2 regions of the Streptomyces sp. NPDC001532 genome follow, and region 2 is predicted to be linked to the other one. Evidence: riboswitches for the same ligand, from Rfam matches in the RefSeq annotation. Region 2 holds a riboswitch; the other holds the start of a gene.
What was found. Region 2 has a riboswitch for glycine ahead of gcvT (glycine cleavage system aminomethyltransferase GcvT). Riboswitches for the same ligand answer to the same signal wherever they lie in the genome.
Positions count from the first base shown of each region.

Region 1: it holds a riboswitch for glycine, as region 2 does, so the genes downstream of both, gcvP (aminomethyl-transferring glycine dehydrogenase) here and gcvT (glycine cleavage system aminomethyltransferase GcvT) in region 2, are expected to answer to the same signal.

Region 1 is NZ_JBEPAL010000018.1:6,498-21,287, reverse strand. Features, by position in the region: gene ABT232_RS18220 (helix-turn-helix transcriptional regulator) at 1-278, opposite strand, end outside; gene ABT232_RS18215 (PhzF family phenazine biosynthesis protein) at 473-1,300, shown strand; gene ABT232_RS18210 (CPBP family intramembrane glutamic endopeptidase) at 1,460-2,260, opposite strand; gene ABT232_RS18205 (glutamate-cysteine ligase family protein) at 2,409-3,926, opposite strand; gene ABT232_RS18200 (hypothetical protein) at 4,514-5,107, shown strand; gene ABT232_RS18195 (DUF5999 family protein) at 5,401-5,607, shown strand; gene ABT232_RS18190 (hypothetical protein) at 5,779-6,336, shown strand; gene gcvP (aminomethyl-transferring glycine dehydrogenase) at 6,526-9,411, opposite strand; glycine riboswitch at 9,590-9,685, opposite strand; gene ABT232_RS18180 (PRC-barrel domain-containing protein) at 9,799-10,170, shown strand; gene ABT232_RS18175 (DNA polymerase IV) at 10,753-12,150, opposite strand; gene ABT232_RS18170 (MerR family transcriptional regulator) at 12,282-12,965, opposite strand; gene ABT232_RS18165 (bifunctional nuclease family protein) at 13,218-13,691, opposite strand; gene ftsR (transcriptional regulator FtsR) at 13,847-14,584, opposite strand; gene ABT232_RS18155 (zinc-ribbon and FHA domain-containing protein) at 14,629-14,790, opposite strand, start outside.
Region 2 is NZ_JBEPAL010000040.1:40,251-55,040, forward strand. Features, by position in the region: gene ABT232_RS29640 (ABC transporter ATP-binding protein) at 1-1,320, opposite strand, end outside; gene ABT232_RS29645 (ABC transporter ATP-binding protein) at 1,335-2,429, opposite strand; gene ABT232_RS29650 (ABC transporter permease) at 2,426-3,424, opposite strand; gene ABT232_RS29655 (ABC transporter substrate-binding protein) at 3,533-5,332, opposite strand; gene ABT232_RS29660 (ABC transporter permease) at 5,403-6,410, opposite strand; gene ABT232_RS29665 (enhanced serine sensitivity protein SseB C-terminal domain-containing protein) at 6,738-7,535, opposite strand; gene ABT232_RS29670 (enhanced serine sensitivity protein SseB) at 7,677-8,471, opposite strand; gene ABT232_RS29675 (AAA family ATPase) at 8,542-9,210, opposite strand; glycine riboswitch at 9,390-9,489, shown strand; glycine riboswitch at 9,490-9,601, shown strand; gene gcvT (glycine cleavage system aminomethyltransferase GcvT) at 9,649-10,767, shown strand; gene gcvH (glycine cleavage system protein GcvH) at 10,888-11,265, shown strand; gene glyA (serine hydroxymethyltransferase) at 11,280-12,542, shown strand; gene ABT232_RS29695 (L-serine ammonia-lyase) at 12,606-13,973, shown strand; gene ABT232_RS29700 (MOSC domain-containing protein) at 14,006-14,548, shown strand; gene ABT232_RS29705 (NADPH-dependent F420 reductase) at 14,550-14,790, opposite strand, start outside.

The DNA of each region.
Region 1 (14,790 bases), on a different contig from region 2:
ATCTCCTGGATCATCTCGTAGCCGTGCATCGGCCGGTCCTTCAGCAGGGCCAGGATCGACGCCCGTACATCACCGCGCCGTGCCCTGCCGCGCGGTCCGCCGCGCCCTCGACCCCAGGGGCCGCCACCGAATCCCGGTCCGCCGAAGCCCGGGCCACCCGGCCCGAAGGGACCGAAGGCGGCCCGCCGCCCGTCGAACCCACCGAAACCGCCGCCGTGGCCGTGCCGTCCGGCGCCGCCGGGACCACCGTGTCCACGCTCGAATCCATGCGTACGCATCACAATCACTCCACTCATTCGTTGATCTGTCGCGTATCGTTCGCGATGCTTCAACGATATATCGGAAGTCTTCGGCTGGCAAGCCCCCTCCGACTCCTCCGTCGGCCGCACCGGAGATCGCCGTGCGGCGAATCGGGCCAGGACTCGCCGATTGGCCTTGGCCTGCGGCTTTGCGCAGCCCCTAGCGTCATGCCATGCGGATTCGAATCGTCGACGCCTTCACCGACCGCCCCTTCGCCGGCAACCCGGCCGGGGTCCTGCTCCTCGACGCCTTCCCGGACGACACCTGGCTCCAGCAGGTGGCCCTGGAGGTCAACCACGCCGAGACGGCCTTCGCCCACCGCCTGCCCGAGGGCGGCGAGGCCGACTGGGCGCTTCGCTGGTTCACGCCGGTCGCCGAGGTCAACCTGTGCGGCCACGCCACCCTGGCCGCCGCCCACGTCCTGCACACCACCGGCGCCCATGAGGGCCCCGTCCGCTTCGCCACCCGCAGCGGAATCCTGATCGCCGCACCCGGCGAGGACGGCTCGATCACCCTCGACTTCCCCACCGCCCCGCTCACCCCGGTCGAGGCTCCGGACGGGGTCGCCGAGGCCCTGGGCGCGCAGCCCCTCGCGGCCTTCGACACCGGACCCAACGTCGGAGACCTGCTGCTGGAGCTGGCCGACGAGGAGACCGTCCACGCCCTGGCCCCGGACCACAAGGCGCTCGCCGCGTTCTCCCGGCGCGGCATCATCGCGACCGCCCGCGCCAAGGACCCGGCGGCTGGTCACGACTTCGTCTCCCGCTGCTTCTTCCCGAACGTCGGCATCGACGAGGACCCGGTCACCGGCAGCGCCCACACGGCCCTCGCCCCGTTCTGGTGCGACCGCCTCGGCCGCCCGGCCCTGACCGGCCTCCAGGCCTCGCGGCGCTCCGGCCGCGTCCACGTCGAACTGCGCGGCGACCGCACCCTGCTCAGCGGACACGCGGTCACCGTCATCGAGGGCGAGCTGCGCGCGGAGCCGACAGCGCAGCGGTGAACGGCACGGGAAGAGGGGCGCACGAAGAAGGGGCGTACGACATTCTCGTACGCCCCTCTTCCCGGCTCTCCTCGGGTCCTCCCGGCTCTCCTCGGGTCTTCCCGGCTCTTCTCAGCCGCCCTGCCGACGGCCGTCGTCGCTGCCGACGGCCCCCGTCGCTCAAGCCGTCGGCAGCCAGTCCACCTTGCCCGCCAGCAGCGAGTAGCCCACGAACGCCCCGATGTCGAGCAGCGAGTGCGCGACGACCAGGGGGCCCACCCGGCCCCAGCGCCGGTACAGGTAGACGAAGACGACGCCCATCACGAGGTTGCCGACGAAGCCGCCGATGCCCTGGTAGAGGTGGTACGAGCCGCGCAGTACGGAACTGGCCATCAGCGCGCTGCCGGGCGACCAGCCCAACTGGCCGAGCCGGCGGAGCAGATAGCCGACGACGATGACTTCCTCCACGATCGCGTTCTGCAACGCCGAGAGGATCAGCACCGGGTACTTCCACCACACCTCGGGCAGCGCCTCGGGCACCACGGTGAGGTTGAAGCCGAGTCCGCGCGCGGCGAGGTAGAAGGCGATGCCGGTGCTGCCGATCACCGCGGCGACGGCGGCGCCGCGGCCGAGGTCGGGCCAGGGCCGGGAGCGGTCGAAGCCGAGCGTGCGCATGCTCTGCCCCTCGCGCATCAGCAGATGCGCGACGAGCGCGACCGGCACCAGCGCGGAGGTGATGCCGAAGAGCTGCCAGGCCAGGTCGAGCCAGGGCCGGCCCGGCGCGGCCGAGGCGTTGAGTGTGGCCGCCTGGTCCCTGAGCCCGCCCGGTTTCGTCACCGAGCCGATGAAGCTGATCAGCGCGGAGACCCCGCTGGCTCCCAGCGAGAACCCCAGCACCAGCAGCGTCTCGTCCCGCAGGATCCGCCGCCCGGGCTGTTCCCGCGGCGATGGACCGACCACCGCGTCCGCCTCGGCCTGCACTCTGCCTCCCGTTGCGTCACCGCCCGCCCCACATCGGCGACGGACTACGGGCAGAGCTTACGAAGCCGGAGCGGCCGGTCTCACACCTCACCCCTCCCGTCGCCGCGCCCGCGACGACCTTGGCCGTTGCTTCCGGGTGTTCCGGCGGTCACCGCGTCGGCACCAGGTTCGGCAGTCCGACCGGCCAGACATGCACGGGCTCGCCCACGCGCATCAGCTCGGCGTACCGCCGGGTGGTGGCGGCCAGCGCCGCGTCCCGCGGCAGCCCCGCCTCCAGCGCCTGGTGGAACGTGGCGACCTGCCACGAGGCTCCGTTCATCCGCCGCCGGCACCGCTCCTCGATCACCCCGAGGTAGAGATCGCGGTCCGCCGGTTCCACTCCCCACGCGTCCAGCCCCGCCTCGGCCAGCGGCAGCAGTTCGTCGCGTACGAGGCTGACGGCGTCGACCTCGGCGAGCCCGCCGAGCCGTCCGCGCCGCGGCCAGGTGAACCGCGCCTCGATGCCGTACCGGCAGGCGGCGTCGAAGTTGGCGGCGGCCGCCTCGAACGGCATCCGGGTCCACACCGGCCGCGACTCCTCGGCCAGCGCCCGCACCAGTCCGTAGTAGAAGGCCGCGTTGGCGACGACGTCGGTCACCGTCGGCCCCGCGGGCAGCACCCGGTTCTCCACCCGCAGATGCGGAACGCCGTCGGCGATGTCGTACACCGGCCGGTTCCAGCGGTAGACCGTGCCGTTGTGCAGCACCAGCTCGGCCAGCGACGGCACACCGCCCGCGTCCAGCACGGCCAGCGGGTCCTCGTCGTCGCAGATCGGCAGCAGCGCCGGGAAGTAGCGCAGGTTCTCCTCGAAGAGGTCGAACGCCGAGGAGATCCACCGCTCGCCGAACCAGGTCCGCGGCCGCACCCCCTGCGCCTGGAGCTCGGGCGGGCGGGTGTCGGTGGACTGCTGGAACAGCGGCGGCCTGGACTCCCGCCACAGCTCCCTGCCGAACAGGAAGGGCGAGTTGGCGCCGACGGCTATCTGCGCGGCCGACGCGGCCTGCGCCGCGTTCCACACATCGGCGAAGCGGCCCGGCGTGACCTGGAGGTGCAGCTGCACGGAGGTGCAGGCGGCCTCCGGCGCGATCGACTTCGACGTGCACACCAGGTGCTCCACACCGTCGATGTCGAGCGTGAACTCCTCACCGCGCGCCGCCACGATCTGATCGTTCAACAAGGTGTAACGGTCGACCTCGGAGAGGTTGGTCGAGACCAGGTCGTCGCGCTCCAGCGTCGGCAGAATACCGATCATCACGATTCCGGCGTCGACTTCTCCGGCCTTCCGATGCGCATATGCCAGTGACGTACGGAGTTCCTCGGCGAGCCGATCGAATACCCGCCCGCCCAGCCGGTGGGGGGCGATGTTCACTTCCAGGTTGAACATGGCGAGTTCTGTTTGGAAATCCCTACTGGCGATCCTTTCCAGAACTTGACCGTTCAGCATTCTCGGCATGCCGTCGGCGCCCGCGAGATTCAGCTCGATCTCCAGGCCCATGAGGTTCTTGGGCCGATCGAACCGCTTCTCCTCCAGGAGTCGCTCCAGGCCAGTCAGGCACTGCCCGAGCTTGTCCCGGTAGCGCTGCCGATCGGACAGGTCGAACGCGCCTGCCACGACCTTCTCCCCCATCGAAGCGTCCCTCCTCGGTGGCGGCGGGCCGGCGATCCGGCCGCCGGGGTGTTCCGGGTGCAGGGTGGATGATGCCCCGCCCGAGCGATCCATAACGTCCCCGGCCGACGCCCCGGACGGCTACTCTGGTCACACCGCCGAAGATGACCGATGGCACATTCACGGGGCATGGCGCAGGAGGCATTTTCTGTACCCGGCATCCGCACGCGCATCCCTAGTGAAAAACGCCGACGAGAAATGGCCGACCGCGGCCCGGGCATTTCCCGAGGTCACCGTGGCGCTCGCGGCCTGGAATCGGGATGTTTCCGCGCGTATCGTCGACGCTACACCGGCTGAATCACTTCTGGCCGGAGTGCCCGCAAACAGCTAGGCGAAACACCGCCTGAACATGTGTCGTATAAACTTCGCGCACAAGGCAGAGAAGGCTGGCGCCCGGTCGCCCGAGCCTGCCGTCGAGACGAACACGGCAGCCCTCATTCACCCCTCGCGCACAGACCCCGGCCCCCGCCTCTCTGACCATGTGAGCTGACAGCGCCGTCCGCCCAGCCCCCGCGCCAGCGTGCCTGTCGAACGAGAGGCGACCCACCATGCCGCTGCATGTCCCCGAGGCTCCCGCGCCCGCACTGCGTTCCGTCCTCACGGCACTCGGTTCCCCCACCGCCGTCCGCGAGGCCCGAACTCCCTCCCTGCGCACCGCCCAGGGCCCTGTCACCCCGGAGCTGCCCCTGCCCGTGCACGTCCTCGACAGCGTCACCGCCCAAGGCACGGCCGTCACCCGGCTGGCCGGATGGCGGTTCCTGATCCGCTGCGGCGATCGCGCCGTGGCCGCGGCCGACACCATGCTGACGCCCGACGGCTGGGCGTTCTCCCACTTCTTCGAGGGGCCGTACATCGTCTCCACCGAGCGCGCACTGCGCCAGGCCGAGACGCTCACCCATCCCTACCAGCCGCGCCTGCTGTCCGTGCCCAGCCTGTACATGCTGACGCTGTGGCTGCACGGCGACCGCACCGCCGACGGAGCCGACGGTCATCCCGCGGCCACCGATCTGCTGGTGCCCCTGGCCCCGGCCCCGCCCGGCATCGCGGCCCACCGGCCGCACCGGGTCGCCGATCTGCTGCCGGTGCTGACCCTCCGTGCGACACCCGCGCCGCCCCTGCTGGGCTCCGGCGCCCCGGCCTGACGGCCGCCCATCGGCGCACCACCCCGCCTCGTACCCCGCCCCGGATCTCCGCGGCGGGGTACGTCCGTTCCGCCGTACCCCCCGTCCGGACTAGCCCCTTCCGGCCACCCCGAACCACCCAAAGGGACAGTGCAGTTGAGATGAACCGTCCGCGCGGGTGATGCGTCATCAACCTATGAGAAGCGGTGCTGCGAAATCCCTGCGGAACGACGCCCGTAGGGCAACACTGGGTTCCGACCGACTTATCGCAACGGGGGGCGGCCATGAAGACGACAGAGCGAGAGATCCCACCAATGTGCCAGCACCAGCCACCGTGCCCGACCGCCGACTCCGCCGACCGGGAAGGCGCCCGGCTCGCGGCACACCACCCGGAGCAGGGATGGAGCCTGCTGTGCAACGGCGTCGTGCTCTTCGAGGACACCGGTGAGCTCCTGCCGGACGGCCAGATCATCGCCCCGCACCGTCCTGTGGAGACCAGCCAGGTGATGACGGCCGCCTGAGCACGACCGAACACGAACACAGGGGCCGGTTCCCGAACCGGCCCCGCTGCCTGTCCGGACCCGCCCATCCACCCATCAGCGGCCCGGAGCGCGTCAAGAAACGCCCCTCCGCCCGTCAGAGTCACGTCAAGCCGCACCGGCCCGGCCCGCCCGGACCCTAGCGTCGAACACATGACGCCCTCCGACGAAGCGCGACCCGACCTGTCCCGCTTACCCGAGCGGCACCACTGCCCCACGGCGTACGACCGCCACTGGGCGCGGCACCTGCACAGCGCACTGGGCTGTGCGGCCGTACTCCTCGCGGCGCTGTTCCTCATCGACTGGGCCGCCGCCACCCTCAGCCCCTGGCGCGGCGCCCTCTGGCCGGCCCTGGCCGCCCTGGTCTTCCTGATGCTCTGCCCACCGCGCGTCGCCGCCGGCCCCGGCTGGCTGGAGTCGCGTTTCCTGCTGCGCACCCGGCGGGTCCGCACCGATCTGCTGGTCTCGGTGCGCTGCTGCGACGGCGTCGCCGAGCGCCTGGTGCTGCGCGACACCTTCGGCGCCCGCGTCGACCTCGACCCCCGCGTCCTCCTCGACAACCCAGAACTGTGGCACCGCCTCGACGAGGACGCCCACCGCGCGGAGGCCTCCGGCGCCCTGCTCTGCGGCCGCACCGCGCTGCGCCACCTGTGCAGACGCGTCGACCAGGAGACCGCCCTGGCCGTGTTCCGGGTGTCGAACCTCGACTAGCCGGGCGAACGCGCCACCGCCCCGCACGGCGGCAGCCGCACCGGCGGCACTCGCGAAGTCGGGGGCTCGTCGAGGGCTGGAGAACGGCGAGGGCCCCGCCCCGGCCGTCAAGCCGAAGCGGGGCCCTGCCCGAAGGAGCCGTGCCCGAAGGAGCCGTGCCCGAAGGGGGCTCCGGCTCCCTACACTCGCTCAGTCCTCGTACGCGTCCAGCGGCGGGCACGAGCACACCAGGTTCCGGTCACCGAACGCCTGGTCGATCCGGCGCACCGGCGGCCAGTACTTGTCGGCGACGGACACCCCGGCCGGGAAGACCGCCGTGTCACGGCCGTACGCGTGCTCCCACTCCCCGCCGAGCGCGGCCGCGGTGTGCGGCGCGTTGCGCAGCGGGTTGTCCTCGGCGGGCCACTCGCCGGAGCCGACCTTCTCGATCTCCGCACGGATGGCGATCATCGCCTCGCAGAACCGGTCCAGCTCGCTCAGGTCCTCGGACTCGGTCGGCTCGATCATCAGCGTCCCGGCCACCGGGAACGACATCGTCGGCGCGTGGAAGCCGTAGTCGATCAGCCGCTTGGCGACGTCGTCGACGCTCACGCCGGTCGCCTTGGTGAGCGGGCGCAGATCGATGATGCACTCGTGCGCGACCAGCCCGCCGGGGCCGGTGTAGAGCACGGGGTAGTGCGGCTCCAGGCGCTTGGCGATGTAGTTGGCGCTGAGCACCGCCACCTGCGTGGCCCGCTTCAGCCCCTCGCCGCCCATCAGCCGGACGTACGCCCACGAGATCGGCAGGATGCCCGCGGAGCCCCAGGGCGCGGCCGAGATGGGGCCGACGCCCGTCTCCGGACCGGCCGCCGGCTGGAGCGGGTGGTTCGGCAGGTACGGCGCCAGGTGCTCGCGCACGGCCACCGGGCCGACGCCGGGACCGCCACCGCCGTGCGGGATGCAGAACGTCTTGTGCAGGTTCAGGTGCGAGACGTCACCGCCGAAGTGACCCGGCTTGGCCAGGCCGACCAGCGCGTTGAGGTTGGCGCCGTCCACGTACACCTGACCGCCGGCCTCGTGGACCTGCGCGCAGATGTCGGAGACGTGCTCCTCGAACACACCGTGCGTCGACGGGTAGGTGATCATCAGCACCGACAGCTCGTCGCGGTACTGCTCGATCTTCGCCCGCAGGTCGTCGACGTCGATCTCGCCGTCCTCGGCGGTCTTCACCACGACGACCTTCATCCCGGCCATCACGGCGCTGGCGGCGTTGGTGCCGTGCGCGGAGGACGGGATCAGACACACGGTCCGCTGCTCGTCGCCGTTGGCCCGGTGGTAGCCGCGCACGGCCAGCAGACCGGCCAGCTCGCCCTGCGATCCGGCGTTCGGCTGGAGCGACACCTTGTCGTAGCCGGTGACCTCGGCGAGACGTTCCTCCAGCTCGCGGATGAGCGTGAGGTAGCCCTGCGCCTGCTCCTCGGGCGCGAACGGGTGCAGCTGCCCGAACTCCGGCCAGGTGACCGGCTCCATCTCGGTGGTCGCGTTGAGCTTCATGGTGCAGGAGCCCAGCGGGATCATGCCGCGGTCCAGCGCGTAGTCCCGGTCGGCGAGCCGACGCAGGTAGCGCAGCATCGCGGTCTCGGAGCGGTACTGCTGGAAGACCGGGTGGGTGAGGAAGTCGTCGGTGCGCAGCAGGGCGTCCGGCAGGGCGTCCTCGGTGGTCGCGTCCAGCGCGTCGATGGTGCCCTCGACGCCGAAGGCGTTCCACACCGCGGCCAGCTGGGCCCGCGAGGTGGTCTCGTCGCAGGCGATCGACACCTGGTCGGCGTCGACGAGCCGCAGGTTGACGCCGTTCACCCGGGCGGCGGCCACGATCTCGGCGGCCCGGCCCGGCACCCGCACGGTCAGGGTGTCGAAGAAGGCGCCGTGGACGATCTCGGCCCCGCCCTTCGCCAGGCCCGCGGCCAGGATCGACGCGTACCGGTGGGTGCGCCGCGCGATGCCCCGCAGCCCCTCGGGGCCGTGGTAGACGGCGTACATACCGGCCATCACCGCGAGCAGCACCTGCGCGGTGCAGATGTTGCTGGTCGCCTTCTCACGGCGGATGTGCTGCTCGCGGGTCTGCAGCGCCAGCCGGTACGCCTTGTTCCCGTCGGCGTCCACGGACACACCCACGAGCCGCCCGGGCAGGCTGCGGGCCATCTTCTCCTGGACGGCCATGTAGCCGGCGTGCGGCCCGCCGAAGCCCATCGGCACACCGAAGCGCTGCGTGGTCCCGACGGCGATGTCGGCACCCAGCTCACCGGGCGACTTCAGCAGCGTCAGCGCGAGCAGGTCGGCGGCGACGGTGACGAGCGCGCCCCGCTCGTGGGCCTGGTCGATGAGCGGCTTGATGTCCCGTACGGCACCGGAGGCGCCGGGGTACTGGACGAGCACGCCGTTGATCTCCCGCCCGTCCAGCTCGGCCGGGATGCCCTCGTCGAGGTCGGCGACGACGACCTCGACGCCGGTCGGCTCGGCGCGGGTCTGGATCACGGCGATGGTCTGCGGCAGCGCGTCCGCGTCGACCAGGAACAGGCCCTTCTTGTTCTTGCCCATGCGCCGGGACAGCGCCATCGCCTCGGCCGCGGCCGTGCCCTCGTCGAGCAGCGAGGCGCCGGAGGTCGGCAGGCCGGTGAGGTCGGCGACCACGGTCTGGAAGTTCAGCAGCGCCTCCAGGCGCCCCTGGGAGATCTCGGGCTGGTACGGCGTGTAGGCCGTGTACCAGGCCGGGTTCTCCATCACATTGCGCAGGATCACGGGCGGCGTGAAGGTGCCGTAGTACCCGAGTCCGATCATGGAGTCGAGGACCTGGTTGCGGTCGGCCAGCCCTCGCAGCTCGGCCAGCACCTCGGCCTCGGTCCGCGCACCCGGCAGGTCCAGGGCGTCGGCGTTCTTGATCACATCCGGGACCGCGGCGGCGGTGAGCTCGTCCAGCGAGCCGTAACCGACCTGCGCGAGCATCTTCGCCCGAGCCTCGTGGTCGGGTCCGATGTGGCGCTGCTCGAACGGTGTGCCCTGTTCGAGCTCGGAGAGCGGAATGCGATGCTCGGTCATTGCGGAGGCCTCCTGGTCTGACGCGACCTGCGAGGGGCACCACGGCGCGGGTGCCCGGACGGCCTCCCCCTCTGTCATCTCAACCTGAGAGTTTCACCGGACCCGCCCTAGGGGGATCCGGCTTTCACCGTCGGTGAGAGCGGAAGCCGTCGACACCCGCCCTGCTTTCCAGAGTGACCTCGTCCGTGCGGTACATGGGCCTGAGAGATTCCGGGGAGGATTTGCTCCTTCGGCGCCTCCGGTGATCTCCGGAGGACTCTCCCGCACGGGGTCAGCAGCCGTTGTCAGCCTACCAGCGAGGTCAACGCCCAGGCGTTCGAGTGGCCGGGTTCACCATTGTGCTCTTTCGTAGTGCTTACGGATGAGTTGCGACGACGTGGAGGGCCCGTGCTGACCGATATCGATCCGCGCAACCTGATCGGCCGCAAGGCGTTCGACCGCAACGGCACCAAGATCGGCACCATCGACGAGGTCTATCTCGACGACGCGACCGGCGTGCCGGAGTGGGCCGCCATACGGACCGGCCTGTTCAGCAGGGATGCCTTCGTCCCGCTGGAACCCAGCGAAATGATCGAGGGCAGCCTCCACGTGCCTTTCGACCGCGCCCTGATCAAGGACGCCCCGGACTTCGGCGTGGGCCGTCATCTCTCCCCGGAGCAGGAACTGCAGCTCTACCACCACTACGGTCTGGACATCGCGGCCCCACCCGCCCTGCCGGACCACGATTTCGGCAAGCTGGCGGGCACGGACGAGCCCTGACCCGACCGAAGGAGAGCCACCAGCCCGGCCGAGCCGCGCACCCCGACTTCACCCACCCAGCCCGCTCGGCCTCCCCAGTCCCTCAGCAATGCACACCCGGCACCGCCTGCCTCACCACGCTCAGGCCTCAGCAGCCCCAGCGACAACGGCTCCGCCGACTCCAACACCGAATCGCCCACCCGAAACGTCCGCACCGACCCGGCCCGGAGGGCACCGAGAACCGCACAGGCGCACCCTCCCCGGCCGTACCCCTACTCGGCCCGGCCGAGCCGCACACCCCGACTTCACCCACTCACTCCCGGCACCACCGTCGCGCCGCCCCCGGCACCACCTCACCTCGCTCGATCCTCACCGGCACCAGCGACAACGGCTCCGCCGACTCCAGCACCGAATCGCCCACCCGGAACGTCCGCATCCGACCCGACCCGCCCCGGCCCGGACGAGGCCGCCGAGCACCGCACAGGCACCCTCCCCGGCCCACTGCCCCGCACCCCGCCGTCCCCCTACTCAGCCCCACCGAGCCGCACACCCCGACCGCACCCACCCAGCCCGCTCGACCACGCTCCACAGCCGCTTAGCCACTCACTCACGCACTCCCGGCACCACCCTCGCGCCGTCCCCCGGCACCACACCACCCCGCTCAGGCCTCACCGGCACCAGCGGCAACGGCTCCGCCGGCTCCAGCGCCGGATCGTCCACCCGGAACGTCCGCACCCGCCCCGGCTCCGACCAGGGCGTCTCGAACCGCACGGTCACCCTCCCGAGCCCGCTGCCCTGCACCCAGCCGTGCCCGTACTCGGCGTGCCGCACATCGTGCCCCGCCGACCAGCGCCGCTCGACCGGCTCCACCTCCCCGGGCGCGTGCTCCTCGGCCGCCGCCTCCTCCGCGGGCCCATCCTCCCGTTCCCCCGCGGCCTGGGCGAACAGGTCTTCCTGCGTGTAGTCCGCGAGTCCGCTGACGCCGACCCCGAGCAGCCGGACGCCGCCCGTCGTGTCCACGGCCTCCAGCAGCCGCGCCGCGGCCTCACGGACCACCGCCGGGTCGTCCGTGGGCCCGCGCAGCGTCTCGGAGCGCGTCAGCGTCGAGAAGTCGTATCGGCGCACCTTCAGCACGATGGTCCGCCCGGACAGCCCCGCCCCCCGCAGCCGCCGCACGCACCGGTCCGCGAGCCGCTGCACCTCGAGCCCCACCCGGAGCCGGTCGTGGATGTCCACGTCGTAGGTGTCCTCGACCGACACCGACTTCGTCTCGCGCTCGGCGACCACCGGCCGCTCGTCCCGCGCCAGCGCCATCGCGTACAGGGCATGCCCATGCGCCTTGCCCACCAGGCGCACCAGCTCGTCCTCACCCGCCTCGGCGAGCTCCTCGACCGTGGTGATCCCGGCCCGCCGCAGATGGTCTCCCGTCGCCGGCCCCACCCCCGGCAGCGTCCGCACCGACATCGGCCCGAGCAGTGCCCGCTCCGTTCCCGGTTCGATCACGAGCAGCCCGTCCGGCTTGGCCTCCTCCGAGGCGATCTTCGCGAGCATCTTGGAGGCGGCCAGCCCGACCGACCCGGTCAACCCGGTGACCTCCCGGATGTCCGCGCGCAGCTTCGTCCCCGCCAGCCGCGCCGACATCTCGTCCCAGGCCGCTCCCCCGGCCTCCAGATCCACGAAAGCCTCATCGAGACTCAGCGGCTCCACCAGCGGCGACAGCGACCGCAGCAGCGCCATCACCTGCTCGCTGATCGACCGGTAGAACCCGAAGCGCGGCACCAGATACGCGGCGTTCGGCGCCAGCCGCCGCGCCTGCCCCATCGGCATCGCCGAATGCACCCCGAAGACCCGGGCCTCGTAGGACGCGGTGGCGACCACTCCGCGCGGTCCCAGCCCGCCCACGACGACGGCCTTCCCGCGCAGGCTCGGCTTCGACGCCTGCTCCACCGAGGCGAAGAAGGCATCCATGTCGAGATGCAGGATCGTGGGCGCGGTTCTCACATCTCCGATGCTGCACCACGCCACTGACAATGCGGCGGTACACCGCTGACCCACCGCACGCCGGGGCCCTCACCAGGCCTCTCGCGCCCCGTGCAGCGCGTCCCGGACCCGCGTGGGGCTCCGGCGGCCCCTCAGACCGCCCGGTTGCGACGCCGGGCCAGTTCGTCGGCCGGGTTGTGCCCGACCAGCGTCTCTCCGGTGTCGATGCGCTCCCCGTGCAGCTGCGACAAGGCGCTCTCGACGTCCCGCCACACGACGCCGACCGCGATCCCGAAGATCCCCTGCCCGCCCTGGAGCAGCGCGTGGACCTCGTCGGGCGAGGTGCACTCGTACACCGTCGCACCGTCGCTCATCAGGGTCATACGCTCGAGATCACGGAAACCGCGTTCTCTGAGATGCTGCACGGCGGTGCGAATGTTCTGGAGCGACACCCCCGTGTCGAGAAACCGCTTCACGATCTTCAGGACCACGACGTCCCGGAAGCTGTACAGCCGCTGGGTCCCCGACCCGTAGGCGGGTCGTACGCTCGGCTCGACCAGTCCGGTGCGCGCCCAGTAGTCCAGTTGCCGATAGGTGATTCCGGCGGCCGCACAGGCCGTCGGACCTCGGTAGCCGACCTCCTCGGGCTCCTCGGACGCCGCGCCCTCACCGCCGGGCACCACCGTGGGCCGCTGGGGAACGCGGTCGGTCGCCCTGCCGGGTTGCGGATACCCCCTGCCCGACCGCAGCTGAGAACCGGGGGGAGGGTACGGACCGCTCTCCCCGAGACTGCGTCCGGGGGCACCCCCAGCCGTACCGTCGCCGCTGCTTCTCACGCCGACCTCCGTCCTTGACCTGCCTTCTCGACGGTAGGCAGTCACCAAGGGTGCGTCAACGATCGCCACACTCGGCACGCCGAGTGATAATCACCCTAGGAGTGGTTTCCCGCACCCCACCGCGGGGAAAGGCTAGCCGAATGCTCTCGGCCGGAGCCGCAGGACGCTCTCACTCGCCGCTGGCAATTGCCGACGTCGGCACAGGGCGGAGTGCGGCCCGGCCGACCGAAAGTCCGCCGGGCCGCCCCCATTTCACTGGCTGCTGCTGCCGAAGTCCTCGGGCGAGATCTGGTCCAGGAACTCGCGGAATTTCTCCACCTCGTCCTCCTGCTCGTCCGGGATCGCGATACCGGCGTCGTCGAGCACCCCGTCACTGCCGTAGATCGGCGTTCCGGTGCGCAGGGCCAGCGCTATGGCATCGGATGGGCGGGCGCTCACCTCGACGCCGCTGGCGAACACCAGCTCGGCATAGAAGACGCCCTCACGCAGATCGGTGATGCGCACTTCGGTGAGCTCCTGGCCGACGGCCTCCAGCACGTCCTTGAACAGGTCGTGGGTCAGCGGTCGTGCGGGGGCCATGCCCTGCTGGGCGAAGGCGATCGCCGTCGCCTCCCCCGGCCCGATCCAGATGGGGAGGTAGCGGTCGCCTCCCACTTCACGCAGGAGCACGATCGGTTGGTTGGAGGGCATCTCGACCCGGACACCTACGACATCGAGCTCGTTCACACAGCAACCCTAGGCCGTGCTCGGGATGTTTGGGTAGTCGGGCCGGTATCAGGCTCCCGATCCGGCCGTCCGAGCCTCCCGGCACATCCGCCCGTAGGCCCCTGTCGCCTCCCGCGACAGCGCCCGATCCATCCCACCGCGCGGTGCGCCCCAGGTCAGGGCAGCCGCACTCCGAGCGCGATCTGCACCAAGGCCGCGTGCAGCTTCACCGCGAGCCCCGCCAGCTCCTTCGTGCGGGCCTCCGCGAGCGTCCTGGTCTGCGGATTGCGGTGACGCTTCAGCGGGGCCACCACCTGGTCCACCAGCCCGGCCTCACGGTCGGCGGCGGCCTTCATCGACCGCAGATGCCGCGGCTCGATCCCGAACCGCCCCAGTTCGGCCACCAGCCCGGCCACGGTGACCGTCTCGGCGTCGTACACGCCCTCCGCCAGCGCCGTGATCAGCCCGTACGACTCCCACTCGGCCAGTTGCCGGTCGTCGATCCCGGCGGCGGCGAGCAACTCCGCCCGCCCGATCCTCGCCGCCGTGGGCGCCTCGGCCGGCTCCGGTCCCGCTTCCCCGTCGCGCTGCCGGCCGACCGTGGGCAGGCGTACCTCCTCGCCGCGCTCCACCGCGTCCAGGTGCTCACGAATCACCTTGAGCGGCAGATAGTGGTCCCGCTGCATCCTCAGGACATGGCCGAGACGCTCGACGTCACCGGGGCTGAACTTGCGATACCCCGAGGGGGTCCGCTGCGGCTCGATCAGCCCCTCCGACTCCAGGAAACGGATCTTGGAGATGGTGACTTCGGGGAACTCCTCGCGCAGCGTGTTCAGCACCGTGCCGATGCTCATCAGCCCACTGTCCGCGGCGGCGGTACCGCTCCCGGCACCGCCGCTCGGTGTTTGAAGCATGGACCTTCCCTGGGGTTTCCCCCCGGACTGCGTCTGGGGGAGGGTCAGATGCCCTGCCGGCTCGCGTAGAAGACCAGCCGGTACTTGCCGATCTGCACCTCGTCACCGTTGGACAGGGCGACCTGGTCGATCCGCTCGCGGTTGACGTACGTGCCGTTGAGGCTGCCCACGTCGGCCACCGTGAACGACCCGTCCGGGCTGCGCCG
Region 2 (14,790 bases):
GACGGGCGCCTTCTCGACAGGCGCCTCGTCGGCGGGCCCCGTCTCGACAGACGCCTTCTCGACAGGCGCCTCGGCGGCGGGCGCTTCCTCGGCCGGAGTCACCTCGACCGGCGCTTCCTCGACCGGGGCTTCCGCCGCGGCGGATTCCTCGACCGGGGCCTCCTCCGCCGAGGTCTCCTCGACGGCCTTCTTCACCGCCGCCGACGTCTCCGCCGACTCCTCCAGCACCGCGTCCGGCACCAGTTCCCCGGCTTCCTTCGCGGCGGACAGCAGGACGGTGTCCTGCGGGGCCTGGTCCTCGAAGTTCTCCGGGTGGTGGCAGGCGACCCGCTGGCCGGGGCGCAGCTCCAGCAGCGGCGGCTCGGTCGTCTTGCAGATCTGCGTCGCCTTCCAGCACCGGGTGTGGAACCGGCAGCCGCTCGGCGGCGAGATCGGCGACGGCACGTCGCCCTTGAGCAGGATGCGCTCGCTCTTGGCGTTCTTCCGGCTCGGGTCCGGGATCGGCACCGCGGACATCAGCGCCTTGGTGTACGGGTGCATCGGCGTCTTGTAGAGCAGGTCACGGTCGGCCAGCTCCACGATCTTGCCTAGGTACATCACCGCGATCCGGTCCGAGACGTGCCGGACGACCGAGAGGTCGTGCGCGATGATCACGTACGTCAGGCCGAGCTCCTCCTGGAGGTCGTCCAGCAGGTTCACCACCTGCGCCTGGATCGACACGTCCAGCGCGGACACCGGCTCGTCGGCCACGACCAGCTTCGGGTTGAGCGCGAGCGCGCGGGCGATGCCGATGCGCTGGCGCTGACCGCCGGAGAACTCGTGCGGGTAGCGGTTGTAGTGCTCGGGGTTGAGACCCACGACCGACAGCAGCCGCTGCACTTCCTTCTTGATGCCGCCCTCGGGCTCGACGCCCTGGAGCCGGAATGGAGCGCCGATGATGGTGCCGATGGTGTGGCGCGGGTTCAGCGACGAGTACGGGTCCTGGAAGATCATCTGCACATCGCGGCGCAGCGGACGCATGCCCGCCACCCCGAGGTGCGTGATGTCCTTGCCCTCGAACTCCACCGTGCCGCCGGTCGGCTCCAGCAGCCGGGTGATCAGCCGGCCCATCGTCGACTTGCCGCAGCCGGACTCGCCCACGACGCCCAGGGTCTCGCCGGCGCGCACCTCGAAGTCGATGCCGTCGACCGCGTGCACCGCGCCGACCTGCCGCTTGAGCAGGCCCTTCTTGATCGGGAAGTGCTTCTGGAGGCCGGTGACCTTCAGCAGCACCTCGCCGTCGGCGCGCCCCTCGGACCTGCTCTGCGCAGGGATCGTCACTGCTTTCTCGTCACTCACAGCTTCGGCGCAATCTCTTCGGTCCAGATACGCTCCCGCTGCTCCTGCGTCATGTGGCAGGCGGCCCAGTGCCGGCTGCCGACCTCGGTCAGCTCCGGGCGGACCGTGCGGGTGACGTTGTCCTTCGGCAGGTCCGCGTACGGGCAGCGCGGGTTGAAGGCGCAGCCGGACGGGACGTTGATGAGGGAGGGCGGGGAGCCCTTGACCGGGATCAGCCGCTCCTGCTGGTCGCGGTCCAGGCGCGGCATCGAGCCGAGCAGACCCCAGGTGTAGGGGTGGCGGGGCTCGTAGAACACCTTCTCGGCGGGACCGCGCTCGACGCACCGGCCGCCGTACATCACCAGCAGGTCGTCGGCGAGCTCGGCGACGACGCCCAGGTCGTGGGTGATGATGATGACCGCCGAGCCGAACTCCGTCTGCAGGTCCCGGATCAGGTCCAGGATCTGCGCCTGGACGGTGACGTCCAGGGCGGTGGTCGGCTCGTCCGCGATGAGCAGTTCGGGGTTGTTCACCAGCGACATCGCGATCATCGCGCGCTGGCGCATACCGCCGGAGAACTCGTGCGGGTAGCTGTCGACGCGCTTGTCGGGCTGCGGGATGCCCACCCGGTCGAGCATCTCGACCGCGCGCTTCTTCGCGGTCTTCTTGTCGACGTCGTGGTGGATCCGGTACGCCTCCACGATCTGCTGGCCGATCGTGTAGTACGGGTGCAGCGCGGACAGCGGATCCTGGAAGATCATCGCCATCTCGCGGCCGCGCATCCTGCGGACCTGGTCCTCCGGCGCGGACAGCAGCTCGGTGCCGTTCAGCCAGATCTCGCCGGAGATCTGCGCCTTGCGCTTGCCGTACTGGCCGGCCGTGTGCAGGCCCATGATGCCGAGCGAGGTCACCGACTTGCCGGAGCCGGACTCGCCCACGATGCCGAGGGTCTTGCCCTTCTCCAGCTGGAAGCTGAGCCCGTCGACGGACTTGACCAGGCCGTCGTCGGTCGGGAAGTGCACCTTCAGGTCGCGCACTTCGAGGAAGGCTGACGGAGCGCCGGAGGTGGTGGGCTCGCCCACGGCAGCGCCGGTCTTGCTGAGTTCGGTCATGCGAGCCTCACTCGGGGGTCGATCACGGCGTACAGGACGTCCACCACGAGGTTGGCGATGAGCACCGCGACGGAGGTGATCAGGGTGACACCCAGGATGACGGGCAGGTCCTGGGTCTTGATGCCGTTGAGCACCGCCTGGCCGAGGCCGGGCAGGCTGAACGCCGTCTCGGTCAGGATCGCGCCGCCGATGAGGGCGCCGAGGTCCATGCCGAGCATGGTCAGGATGGGCGTCATCGTGGAGCGCATGGCGTGCTTGCCGATGACGACCTTCTCGGTCAGACCCTTGGCACGGGCGGTGCGGATGTAGTCCTCGCCCATGATCTCCAGCATCGTGGCGCGGGTGATCCGGGCGTACATCGCCGCGTACAGGAAGGCCAGGGTCACCCAGGGCAGCAGCATGCTCTGGAACCAGCCGCCGAAGCTGTCCGACAGGGGGACGAACTCACCCTGGAGCCAGCCGAGCCCGTAGTCGAAGATCGCCAGGGCGAGCATCGCGGTGAAGTAGATGGGCAGCGAGACGCCGCTCAGGGCGACGATCATCGCGCCGCGGTCCCAGAGGCTGCCCCGCTTGAGGGCGGAGAGCACACCGGCCGAGACACCCAGGAGCAGCCACAGCACGGCGGCACCGAGCGCCAGTCCCAGGGTCACCGGGAGACGGTCGGTCAGCACCGGCCAGACGGCCTGCTCGGTACGGAAGGAGTAGCCGAAGCACGGCGCGGAGCAGTGCGTGACATCGCCGCCGGCCGCGTAGGTGCGGCCCGTGAAGATGCCCTTGAAGAACTCCCACACCTGAACGTAGATGGGCTCCCCCAGGCCCAGCTTCGTCCGCACGGCCTCGACGGCGGCGGGGTCGGCCTGCTTGCCCACGAAGCTCAGGGCGACATCGACGCCGGCCCACTTGGGGATGAGGAAGAAGATGCTGAAGACCACCATGACGATGACGACGAGCATCACTGCGGCGGCGAACAACCGCCTGATGAGGTAAGCGAGCACAGCTAACGGCCCGCCGCGCTCCGCGGGCCGCCGGAGGTCTTCCGGCGGCCCGCGGTCACGCCGCGCCGGCCTTCACCTGCCTTTCGTGCCGTACGGCGGGTGTGCCGGTTACTTCGTGTTCTTCAGGCCGAGGTTGACGAAGTCGTACTGACCGCTGTACGCGTCGGTGGTGTACACGTTCGCCAGTCGGTCCGAGCGCCAGTTCAGGAACCGCTCGAAGACGAACGGCAGGTAGTAGGCGCCGTCCATCACCTTGTGGTTGATCTCCGTGGCGATCTGGACCTTCTCGGCGTCGTCCAGCGTGTTGACGTAGTCGTCGAACAGACCGTCGATGGCCTTGTCCTTGATCAGCGCGTAGTTGTTGTTGGCGCTCTCGAGGATGTACTTGCTGTGCCACAGCGGCAGACCGAAGCCCTGGACGGACGGGAAGTCCGCGCCCCAGCCCATGATGATGATGCCGTAGCCCTTCTTCTTCACGTTCGAAGGGCTGCCGACGACGCTGGAGTTCTGCGCACCGTCGTACTGGTCGATCTCGACGTCGATGCCGACCTTCTTCAGCGACGCCTGGAGCGACTCGGCGGTGGCGACCTCGACCGGCTTGTTGTTGCGGACCGCGATGGTGGTCTTGAAGCCGTTCGGCTTGCCGCAGGCCTTCAGCTCTTCCTTGGCCTTGGCGACGTTGCCGCTCTTGTTGGCACCGGCCATCTCGTACGGGTCGTACTTCTGGCCCTCACCGCCGGGGATGCCGGGCGGGAGCATGTTGGTGCCGATGTCACCGCCGGCGACGGGGCCGCCGCGCGCGGTCTGCAGGGACACGTGGTCGGCCCCGTAGAGCACCGCCTTGCGGCAGTGGATGTTGTCGAACGGCTTCACGTTCTGCGCGAGGGCCGCGTAACGGATGTAGCCGGAGACCGGGTTGTCCAGGTTGGCCTTGTGCTCCTTCAGGGCGGTGGAACGGCCCTGCGGGGAGAGGCTGGTCTGGGCGAGGTCCAGGTCGTAGTCGCCGGCGATCAGGCGGGCGTCCAGGTCGTTGGCGTTGGAGAAGAACTTGATCGTGATCTTGTCCGGGTACGCCTTGCGGATCGGGTCCGAGGCCTGCTTCCACTCGGTGTTGCGGACCAGCGTGAGGTCCTTGCCCGGGTTGTAGGACTCGAACTTGTACGGGCCCGAGGAGAACGGGTGCAGGGCGTACTTGGACTTGGTGTCCTTGTCCTGGCGGACCGGGGAGGCGGAGATCAGCGCCAGCATCTCCTCGAAGTCCGAGTTGGCCTTCGGGAGCTTGAAGACGACGGTCTTGTCGTCCGGCGTCTCGATCGCCTTCAGGCCGAGCTTGTCCGCCGACTTGTCCTTGTACGGACCCTGGTACTCGCCCTTGGGGTCGAGCACCTCCTTCAGGTACGTCGGACCGCCGGACAGCACGTCCTGCGCCCAGACGCGCTCGATGCCGTACTTGACGTCCTTGGACGTGATCGGCTTGCCGTCCTCCCAGGTGACGCCGTCACGCAGGGTGTACGTGTAGGTCTTGCCGTCGTCCGAGACCTTGGCGAGACCGGTGGCGAGGTCCGGCGTGAGCTCGGCGCCCGCCTTGCCCGGCTCCGTCTTGTTCGTGACGAGCTGACGGCTGTAGTAGCGCGAGAAGTTCCACATGAAGCCGTAGTAGCCGCGCGTGGTGTCCCACGAGTCGGCGTCCTGGGCGCTGGCGAACTTCAGCGTGCCGCCCTTCTTGGCGGCGGAGGCCTGGGCGACCTTGTTGTTCGCGGCGTCGAAGCCGGCCGCGCCGTTCTTCGAGCCCTTGTCGCCGTTGCCCCCGCCGTCGCCGCCGCACGCCGCCGTGGTCAGCAGCGCCGCGACCACGGCGGCAGCGGCCATGGCCTGCTTGCGCCGCCCTGAGGTGCGTTGGGTAGTCACGATCTCGGATCCTCCGGATTTGATGAGAGACCCCGTGCGTTGCGCCACGGGTCGCTTGCGGTACGGCAGTTCAGCGGGAGCCCTTCGGGTCCAGCGCGTCACGCACGCCGTCGCCGAAGAGGTTGAAGGCAAGAACGGTGATGAAGATCGCCACGCCCGGGATCACCATGTACATGGGATCCGATTCGTAGTAGTCGAGCGCGCTCGAAAGCATCTGCCCCCAGGAGGCCGTGGGCGGCTTGACGCCCACGCCCAGGAAGCTGAGTGCCGCCTCGGTGAGGATGTTGGTGGGGATCATCATCGTCGTGTACACGATGATCGGCGCGACCAGGTTGGGCAGCAGTTCCTTGAACAGGATGTAGAACCGCCCGGCGCCCAGCGAGCGGGCCGCCTCGACGTACTCGCGCTCACGCAGCGAGAGCGTCTGGCCGCGCACCACACGTCCGATGTAGGGCCAGCCGAAGAAGCCGATGACCAGGATCATCACGAACAGCCGGACGCCGGTGCCGGTCAGCCCCAGCATCTCGTTCGGCATGACGGAGACCAGCGCGATGATGAACAGCAGCTGCGGGAAGGCGAGCAGACCGTCCATCACCCGGCTGATGACGGTGTCGACCCAGCCGCCGAAGAAGCCGGCGAGGATGCCCAGCACGGTGCCGAGGACGACGGCGACGATCGCCGACAGGAAGCCGACGAGCAGCGAGATCCGGGCGCCGTAGACGATGCGGGCGAAGATGTCGCGGCCGTTGACCGGCTCGATGCCCAGCCAGTGCTCGCCGCTGATCCCGCCGAGGGATCCGATCGGCGTGCCGAACAGCGGGTCGATGAGGTCCTCGTGGTGGGCCTCGGGATCCTGCCCGACCAGACCGGTGATCGCCGGCGCGAGAACCGCGACCAGGATCAGGAAGAGCACCACGATGCCGCCCGCCAGGGCCAGTTTGTCGCGCTTGAGCCGCTCCCAGGCGATCCGCCCCAGGGAGCGCCCCTGTACGGCCTTCGCGCCGCCGCTGACCGACGCCGCTTCCTCGGCCGCACTCGGAGCCGCTTCCGCGGTCGGCTCGTGCAATGGTGCCGTCATCTGGCAGGGACCCCTCTCAACCGGCGGTAGCCGGCCCGCACTTGCCGCTGTAGCGGCGTGATCAGTCCGTCGTACACGGGGGCGAACACCCGGGCGAACCCCCCTGGCTGGGGAGTCTTCAACGCTTTGGCGATCTGTTGCCAGACTTGACGGTGAATGGATGCGTAACCGTGATGCTGTCTGGGGTGTTCCGTTATCCGAACAGCACGTAACGGGACCCGGACACGGACGAGTTGGGGCAACTGGGACAGGGTGGTTGCTTCCACCCCACTTCTACGCGCGCAGAGGCGCCGTCGGTCCGGAGCTGACCACGGTCCGGACGCCCGGTCAGTACCGGCCCGGCACCGGCGGGTAGCCGTAGCCCGACGCGGGGGACGGGGCCGGCGCGGCGTGCGCCTCGCGGTCGTAGAACGGGCGGGCGTGGGCGCGCAGCCACATCGCGACCGGGTCGTAGGCGTCGGACATCGCCACCGTCGACACCGGCAGCCCGTCCGGTACGGCGCCGATGGACTGCTGCATCATCGCGCGCACCGAGTCCACGGTCGCCGGGGAGGTGTCGTACACGTCCAGCCCGATGGCGAGGTACGGCGCGCCCAGCGCGGGCTGCACCCAGGCGCGGCGCAACGAGCGGACGGCCGGGGTGCGGTGGGCGTTCTGGGTGAGCAGGGCGTAGAACGCGGGGATCTCGATGGTCGGCTCGGCGAGCCGGAGCGGGCCGGCGGGCTGGCGGTCCAGGCCGGTGGCGATCCGCCGCAGGTCGGGCCAGGGGACGCCGACGCCTCCGCCGGGGGCGTGCGGGTTCAGCCAGAGGCCGTAGTGGTCCGGGTAGAGGGTGCGGGCCACGTCGACGCCGTCGACGACCTCGTACGAGCGGTTCCAGCCGCTGGCGGAGAGCTCCTGGGCGGAGGTGACACAGGGGGCGTAGCCGTGGCCGTCGACCTCCATGTTCCCGTACTGCGCGTCGGGGCTGCCGGCCTGGCCGTGCCACAGCAGCATCCAGACCTGGCCGGAGGACGGGGTGGCGAGGGCGCGCAGCAGTGCCTCGTAGGCGTCGTAGCGTCCGGGGGTGACCTGGCGCAGCATGTGCTCGACCTGGCCGGCCGCGGCGGTGCCGCTCGCGCTCACTGTTTACCGCCCCTTCGTACAACACCCTGATTCGAGCCGTGACCCTAGCTTAAGGGTGCCTGCTGACTCCGGGGTTGTGTCGTGTCGGGGTACGGGCCGCGGGTGCTTGCCCGCGCGGTTCCCCGAGCCCCAGGGGTCCCGCTAGTGCCCCCGGGTGTAGAAGGGGCGGACCCGCTCGCGCATCCAGTGGCCCACCGGGTCGTCGGCGACGTCCAGGAGGATCAGGTTGACGGGCCATTTCACCGGGGTGCCGCCGAGGGCGCGGCCGAGCGCGTCCAGGGGCACGGTGCGGACGTCGCCCTCCCACTGGGAGAGTTCGACGCCGACGAACATCACCGGGTCGGCCGTCTCGACGACGGCGAGGCAGCGGCGGGCGGTCAGGACGACGCCGGTCGCGTCGAACTCGGCGGAGGCGGCGGTGAGGAAGTCGACCGGGTCCTCCTGCCAGTCCGGTTCGAAGAGCCGGACCCGGCCGCCGGCCGCGGGGCCGTCCAGCGGGGTGCGGCCGGCCCGGCAGAGCTCGGCGACGGCGGGCGGCGGCAGGGGTATGCCGACGACGCCACCGGGGTTCAGCACGAGGCCCGCCTGCGGGGGCAGGCCGCGGGCGAACTCGACGGCGGGGGCGATGGTGTACGACATGTGGGCGCCGGCGATCTGGCGGAGCTGTTCCTCGGAGCTGAACACCGGGACGTAGGCCTGGCCGTCGATCTCCACGGCGGGCAGGTCGAGGGCGGCGCTGTCCGGACCGCCGCCGCCGGGCAGCGGAACCCAGACGAAGCTGCGGCTCAGCACCTCGACGATCCGGCCGCCGGCCGCGGGTCCCGCGCCGAGGGCGGCGGACAGCACCTCCTCCAGCTCGTTGCCGGGCCAGCCGCCGTGCGGCTGGGGGTGCGCCTGTGCCGGGAAGTCCGCGGAGAAGTCCGCCGGGAAGTCCATCTGCCTACCGCCTGCTTCGTACCACTGCCTGGACCGCACAGGCTAACCGCACCCGGCGCCGCGCCCGGCCTCAGCCCGTGAACCCGATCCGGCTCAAGGTGTCCGCCGCGGCGCGGTCCAGGAGGATCGCCGAGCCGCAGCCGTGCGGAAGGGCGCCGCGGCGGGTGGCGCGCAGCAGGCGGGTGGCGGCGGAGCGGTGGCGCAGGAAGGCGTACCGCGAGACGCCGCGGCCGCGGGCGCGCTGGCCGGCCAGGGCCTGCTCGGCGCTGACGTCGAGCAGCAGCAGATGCAGGGCGCCACCCCGGCGGCGGGCCTCGCGGGCCAGCCAGGCGCGCACCCAGGCCTGGGTGCCGCAGTCGTGGACGACGACGCCCTCGCCGGTGCGCAGGGCGCGGCGCAGTCCGGCGTAGTGCGCGAGGCGGACCAGCGGCCGGTAGAGCGCGTACGGCAGGAAGCGGGGCATCCGGGTGTCCCAGCGGTCGCGGGTGTCCTGGGAGTCGACGCGCGGGCCGCGGACGGTGCGCCGCATCAGGGTGGACTTGCCGCTGCCGGGCAGGCCGGTGACGACGACCAGGTCGCGGGGGCCGAAGAGCAGTGCGCGCGGGCTGCGGCCGGCGCGCTCGCGCAGGTCGCGGACGACGGGGGACGGCAGCGGGGCGCACGCCTCCCCGGCGGGGGCGGCCAACTGACCGGGCACCGCGTAGCCGGTGCCGGTGGCGTACGCCGTGGTCCTCTTCACCGTGATCGTCCTCCCCTGGGGCGGTTCACGAGTTCCCCTCCCCGTCGAGTGTAAAGAGAAGGTAATACGCAATGCCTTGCATTTTCGTACGCGGAGCGCCACAACACGGTTACAGATGCGGCCTGCCACGATCCGGCGCGGCGTGCAATGATGAGCCCGCCAACTGCATACCGGCCGTTTGAATCCGCGCGGGAGAGTTCCCGGCAGTCGTGTCGCCGGGGCGCCGAAGGAGCAAGTCCCTCCCTTGAATCTCTCAGGCCCCGTTACCGCGCGGGCGAGGCACATCTGAAAAGCGAGCCGCTGCCGCGGCTCCACCCAAGGTGCAAGCCGTGACCTACCCCGTGCGGGGGTCTCGGCGAACCTCTCAGGTTCCGATGACAGATGGGGAGGACCTTTCCTCGCCCGTCATGCGTTCATGCCCTGGGAGACGACCGACCGATGAGCAGTTCCGAACTCCGTCACACCGCGCTCGATGCCCTGCATCGTTCGCTGGGCGCGACGATGACCGACTTCGCCGGCTGGGACATGCCGCTGCGCTACGGCTCCGAGCGCGACGAGCACCTCGCCGTCCGCACCAGGGCGGGTCTCTTCGACCTCTCCCACATGGGCGAGATCACGGTCACCGGCGCCGAGGCCGCGCGGCTGCTGAACCACGCCCTGGTCGGCAACATCGCCTCCGTGGGCGTGGGCCGCGCCCGCTACACGATGATCTGCCGGGCCGACGGCGGCATCCTGGACGACCTGATCGTCTACCGGCTGGCCGAGACCGAGTACATGGTCGTCGCGAACGCCTCCAACGCCCAGGTGGTGCTGGACGCCCTCACCGAGCGGGCGGCCGGCTTCGACGCCGAGGTGCGCGACGACCGGGACGCGTACGCGCTGATCGCCGTGCAGGGACCGCAGTCGCCGGGGATCCTCGCCTCGCTCACCGACGCCGACCTGGACGGTCTGAAGTACTACGCGGGTCTGCCCGGCACCGTCGCCGGCGTCCCGGCGCTGATCGCCCGCACCGGCTACACCGGCGAGGACGGCTTCGAGCTGTTCGTGAAGCCGGAGCACGCCGTGGAGCTGTGGCAGGCGCTGACCAAGGCGGGCGAGGGCGTCGGCCTGGTGCCGTGCGGGCTGTCCTGCCGCGACACCCTGCGCCTGGAGGCGGGCATGCCGCTGTACGGGCACGAGCTGTCGACCTCCCTGACGCCGTTCGACGCCGGGCTCGGCCGGGTGGTCAAGTTCGACAAGGAGGGCGACTTCGTGGGCCGCGAGGCGCTCGCCGAGGCCGCCGCGCGCGCCGAGCAGAACCCGCCGCGGGTCCTGGTCGGGCTGGTCGCCGAGGGCCGCCGGGTGCCGCGCGCCGGGTACGCCGTGGTCGCCGGCGGCGAGGTGATCGGCGAGGTCACCTCCGGGGCGCCCTCCCCGACGCTGGGCAAGCCGATCGCGATGGCGTACGTCGACGCCGCGCACGCCGCGCCGGGCACGTCCGGGGTCGGCGTGGACATCCGGGGCACCCATGAGCCGTACGAGGTCGTGGCACTCCCCTTCTACAAGCGCCAGAAGTAGCCACCGAGCACGGTCCGCACCCGGCACCTGTGTGAACCCGGGCACATTCCCGCTGCTCAGGCATGGCGCCGGCAGTCCCCTCTTCATCACCACTCCCCCGCGTACAGGAGAATTCAGGCCATGAGCAACCCCCAGCAGCTGCGCTACAGCAAGGAGCACGAGTGGCTGTCGGCCGCCGAGGACGGCGTCGCGACGGTCGGTATCACCGAGTTCGCGGCCAACGCGCTCGGCGATGTCGTCTACGCCGACCTCCCGGCCGTCGGCTCCACGGTGACCGCGGGCGAGACCTGCGGCGAGCTGGAGTCGACCAAGTCCGTCAGCGACCTGTACTCGCCCGTCTCCGGTGAGATCACCGAGATCAACGACGACGTCGTCAGCGACCCGTCGCTGGTGAACTCCGCCCCCTTCGAGGGCGGCTGGCTGTTCAAGGTGCGCGTCGCGGAGGAGCCGGCCGACCTGCTCTCCGCCGACGAGTACGCCGCCCACACCGCCGGCTGAGGAGCCCGCCACCGATGACTGTCCTGAACACGTCCCTGCACGAGCTCGACCCGGAGATCGCCGCCGCGGTCGACGCCGAGCTGCGCCGCCAGCAGTCCACGCTGGAGATGATCGCCTCCGAGAACTTCGCCCCGCTGGCGGTCATGGAGGCGCAGGGCTCGGTCCTCACCAACAAGTACGCCGAGGGCTACCCGGGCCGCCGCTACTACGGCGGCTGCGAGCACGTCGACGTCGCCGAGCAGATCGCGATCGACCGGGTCAAGGAGCTGTTCGGCGCCGAGTACGCCAACGTCCAGCCGCACTCGGGCGCCTCCGCCAACCAGGCGGCGCTCTTCGCCCTCGCCCAGCCCGGCGACACCATCCTGGGCCTGGACCTGGCGCACGGCGGCCACCTCACCCACGGGATGCGGCTGAACTTCTCCGGCAAGCAGTTCGACGTGGTCGCGTACCACGTCGACGAGGCCGGCCTGGTCGACATGGCCGAGGTCGAGCGCCTCGCCAAGGAGCACCGCCCGAAGGTGATCATCGCCGGCTGGTCGGCGTACCCGCGGCAGCTGGACTTCGCGGAGTTCCGCCGGATCGCCGACGAGGTCGAGGCCCGGCTGTGGGTCGACATGGCGCACTTCGCGGGCCTGGTCGCGGCCGGCCTCCACCCGAACCCGGTGCCCTACGCGGACGTCGTGACGTCCACCACCCACAAGACGCTGGGCGGCCCGCGCGGCGGCATCATCCTGGCGAGGCAGGAGTTCGCCAAGAAGCTGAACTCCTCGGTCTTCCCGGGCTTCCAGGGCGGCCCGCTGGAGCATGTGATCGCCGCCAAGGCGGTCTCCTTCAAGGTCGCCGCCTCGGAGGACTTCAAGGAGCGCCAGCGCCGTACAGTGGAAGGCGCGAAAATCCTCGCCGACCGGCTGACCGCGCCGGACGCCCGCGAAGCCGGGATCAACGTCCTCACCGGCGGCACCGACGTCCACCTCGTCCTCGTCGACCTGCGCGACTCCGAGCTGGACGGCCGGCAGGCCGAGGACCGGCTCCACGAGGTCGGCATCACCGTCAACCGGAACGCGGTCCCGAACGACCCGCGCCCGCCGATGGTGACCTCCGGCCTGCGGATCGGCACCCCCGCCCTCGCCACCCGCGGCTTCACCGCCGAGGACTTCACCGAGGTCGCGGACGTGATCGCCGAGGCGCTGAAGCCGTCCTACGACGCCGAGGCGCTCAAGTCCAGGGTCACCGCCCTGGCGGACAAGCACCCGCTCTACCCGAGCGTGGGCAAGTAAGCACCACCCCGCGCGGGGCACCCCACCGGGTGCCCCGCCACCACCCGCATTGAGGAGTCTGACGTGGCCATCTCGGTCTTCGACCTGTTCTCGATCGGCATCGGCCCCTCCAGCTCCCACACGGTCGGCCCGATGCGCGCCGCGCGCATGTTCGCCCGCCGGCTGCGCAACGAGGACACGCTGGGCTCGGTCGCCTCGGTCCGCACCGAGCTGTACGGCTCGCTCGGCGCCACCGGCCACGGCCACGGCACGCCCAAGGCGGTGCTGCTCGGCCTGGAGGGCGACTCGCCGCGCACGGTCGACGTGGAGAGCGCCGACGAGCGGGTGGAGCAGATCAAGGAGTCGGGCCGCATCCGGCTCCTCGGCGACCACGAGATCGCCTTCGACTTCGACACCGACCTGGTCCTGCACCGCCGCAAGGCGCTGCCGTACCACGCCAACGGCATGACGCTGTGGGCCTACGACGCGTCCGGTGCCGAGCTGCTGACCAAGACGTACTACTCGGTGGGCGGCGGCTTCGTCGTCGACGAGGACGCGGTCGGCGCGGACCGGATCAAGCTGGACGACACCGTCCTGAAGTACCCCTTCCGCACGGGCGACGAGCTGCTGCGCCTGACGAAGGAGACCGGGCTGTCGATCTCCTCGCTGATGCTGGAGAACGAGCGGGCCTGGCGCACCGAGGAGGAGATCCGCGAGGGCCTGCTGGAGATCTGGCGGGTCATGCGGGCCTGCGTGTCGCGCGGCATGTCCCGCGAGGGCATCCTGCCGGGCGGACTGCGGGTGCGCCGCCGGGCCGCGGTCTCCGCGCGCCAGCTGCGCGCCGAGGGCGATCCGCTGGCCCACGCGATGGAGTGGATCACCCTCTACGCGATGGCCGTGAACGAGGAGAACGCGGCCGGCGGACGGGTCGTGACCGCCCCCACCAACGGCGCGGCCGGCATCATCCCCGCGGTCCTGCACTACTACATCGACTTCGTGCCCGGCGCCGACGAGGACGGCGTGGTCCGCTTCCTGCTCGCCGCCGGCGCCATCGGCATGCTCTTCAAGGAGAACGCCTCCATCTCCGGCGCCGAGGTCGGCTGCCAGGGCGAGGTCGGCTCCGCCTGCTCCATGGCGGCGGGCGCGCTCGCCGAGGTGCTGGGCGGCTCCCCGGAGCAGGTGGAGAACGCGGCCGAGATCGGCATGGAGCACAACCTCGGTCTGACCTGCGACCCGGTGGGCGGCCTCGTCCAGATCCCGTGCATCGAGCGCAACGGCATGGCCGCGGTGAAGGCGGTCACGGCGGCGCGGATGGCGATGCGCGGCGACGGCTCCCACAAGGTGTCCCTGGACAAGGTCATCAAGACCATGAAGGACACCGGCGCGGACATGTCGGTCAAGTACAAGGAGACGGCCCGGGGCGGGCTGGCGGTGAACATCATCGAGTGCTGACCGCGCGCACACCCGCTCGATACCCTGTGCGCATGGGTGGGACGATCGCTGCGGTCAGCAGCAACGGCACGTACTCCTTCTCCAAGCCGAACCGCGACGGCATCACACTGCTCGCGGGTCTCGGCGTGGAGGGCGACGTGCACGCCGGGACGACGGTGAAGCACCGGTTCCGGATGAAGCGGGACCCGTCGCAGCCGAACCTGCGGCAGGTGCACCTCATCCACGAGGAGCTGTTCGCCGAGGTCCGCGACGCCGGTTTCGAGGTCGCCGCCGGTCAGCTCGGCGAGAACGTCACCACTCGCGGGATCGATCTGCTGGGCCTGCCCACCGGCACCCGGCTGCGGCTCGGCGACGAGGCCGTGGTCGAGGTGACCGGGCTGCGGAACCCGTGCGCGCAGATCGACGGGTTCCGCAAGGGCCTGATGAAGCAGGTCGTGGAGCGGGACGCCGACGGCGGGACGCGCTTCAAGGCCGGGATCATGAGCGTCGTCCTCACCGGCGGCGTGGTGCGGCCCGGGGACCCGGTGCGGGTCGAGCCGCCGGACGGACCGCACCGGCCGCTGGAGATCGTCTAGCTCAGCCCCGGAACTCCGGGGTGCGCTCCGGCGACGCCTCAGCCAGCGCCTTGAGGACGCCCTCGACTCCGGCGCGCAGCCCGTACACCGGGGTGCCGGGCTGCTGGCGCCAGGACTCGTCGAGGCCGCCCGCGTCGACGGTGTCGAAGCCGAGTTCGTCGATGAGCGCCCGCACCTTGCGCTTGGCCGCCTCGTCGTCGCCCGCGACCGGCAGCGCCTGCCGCTCGGGGTCGCCGGCCGGG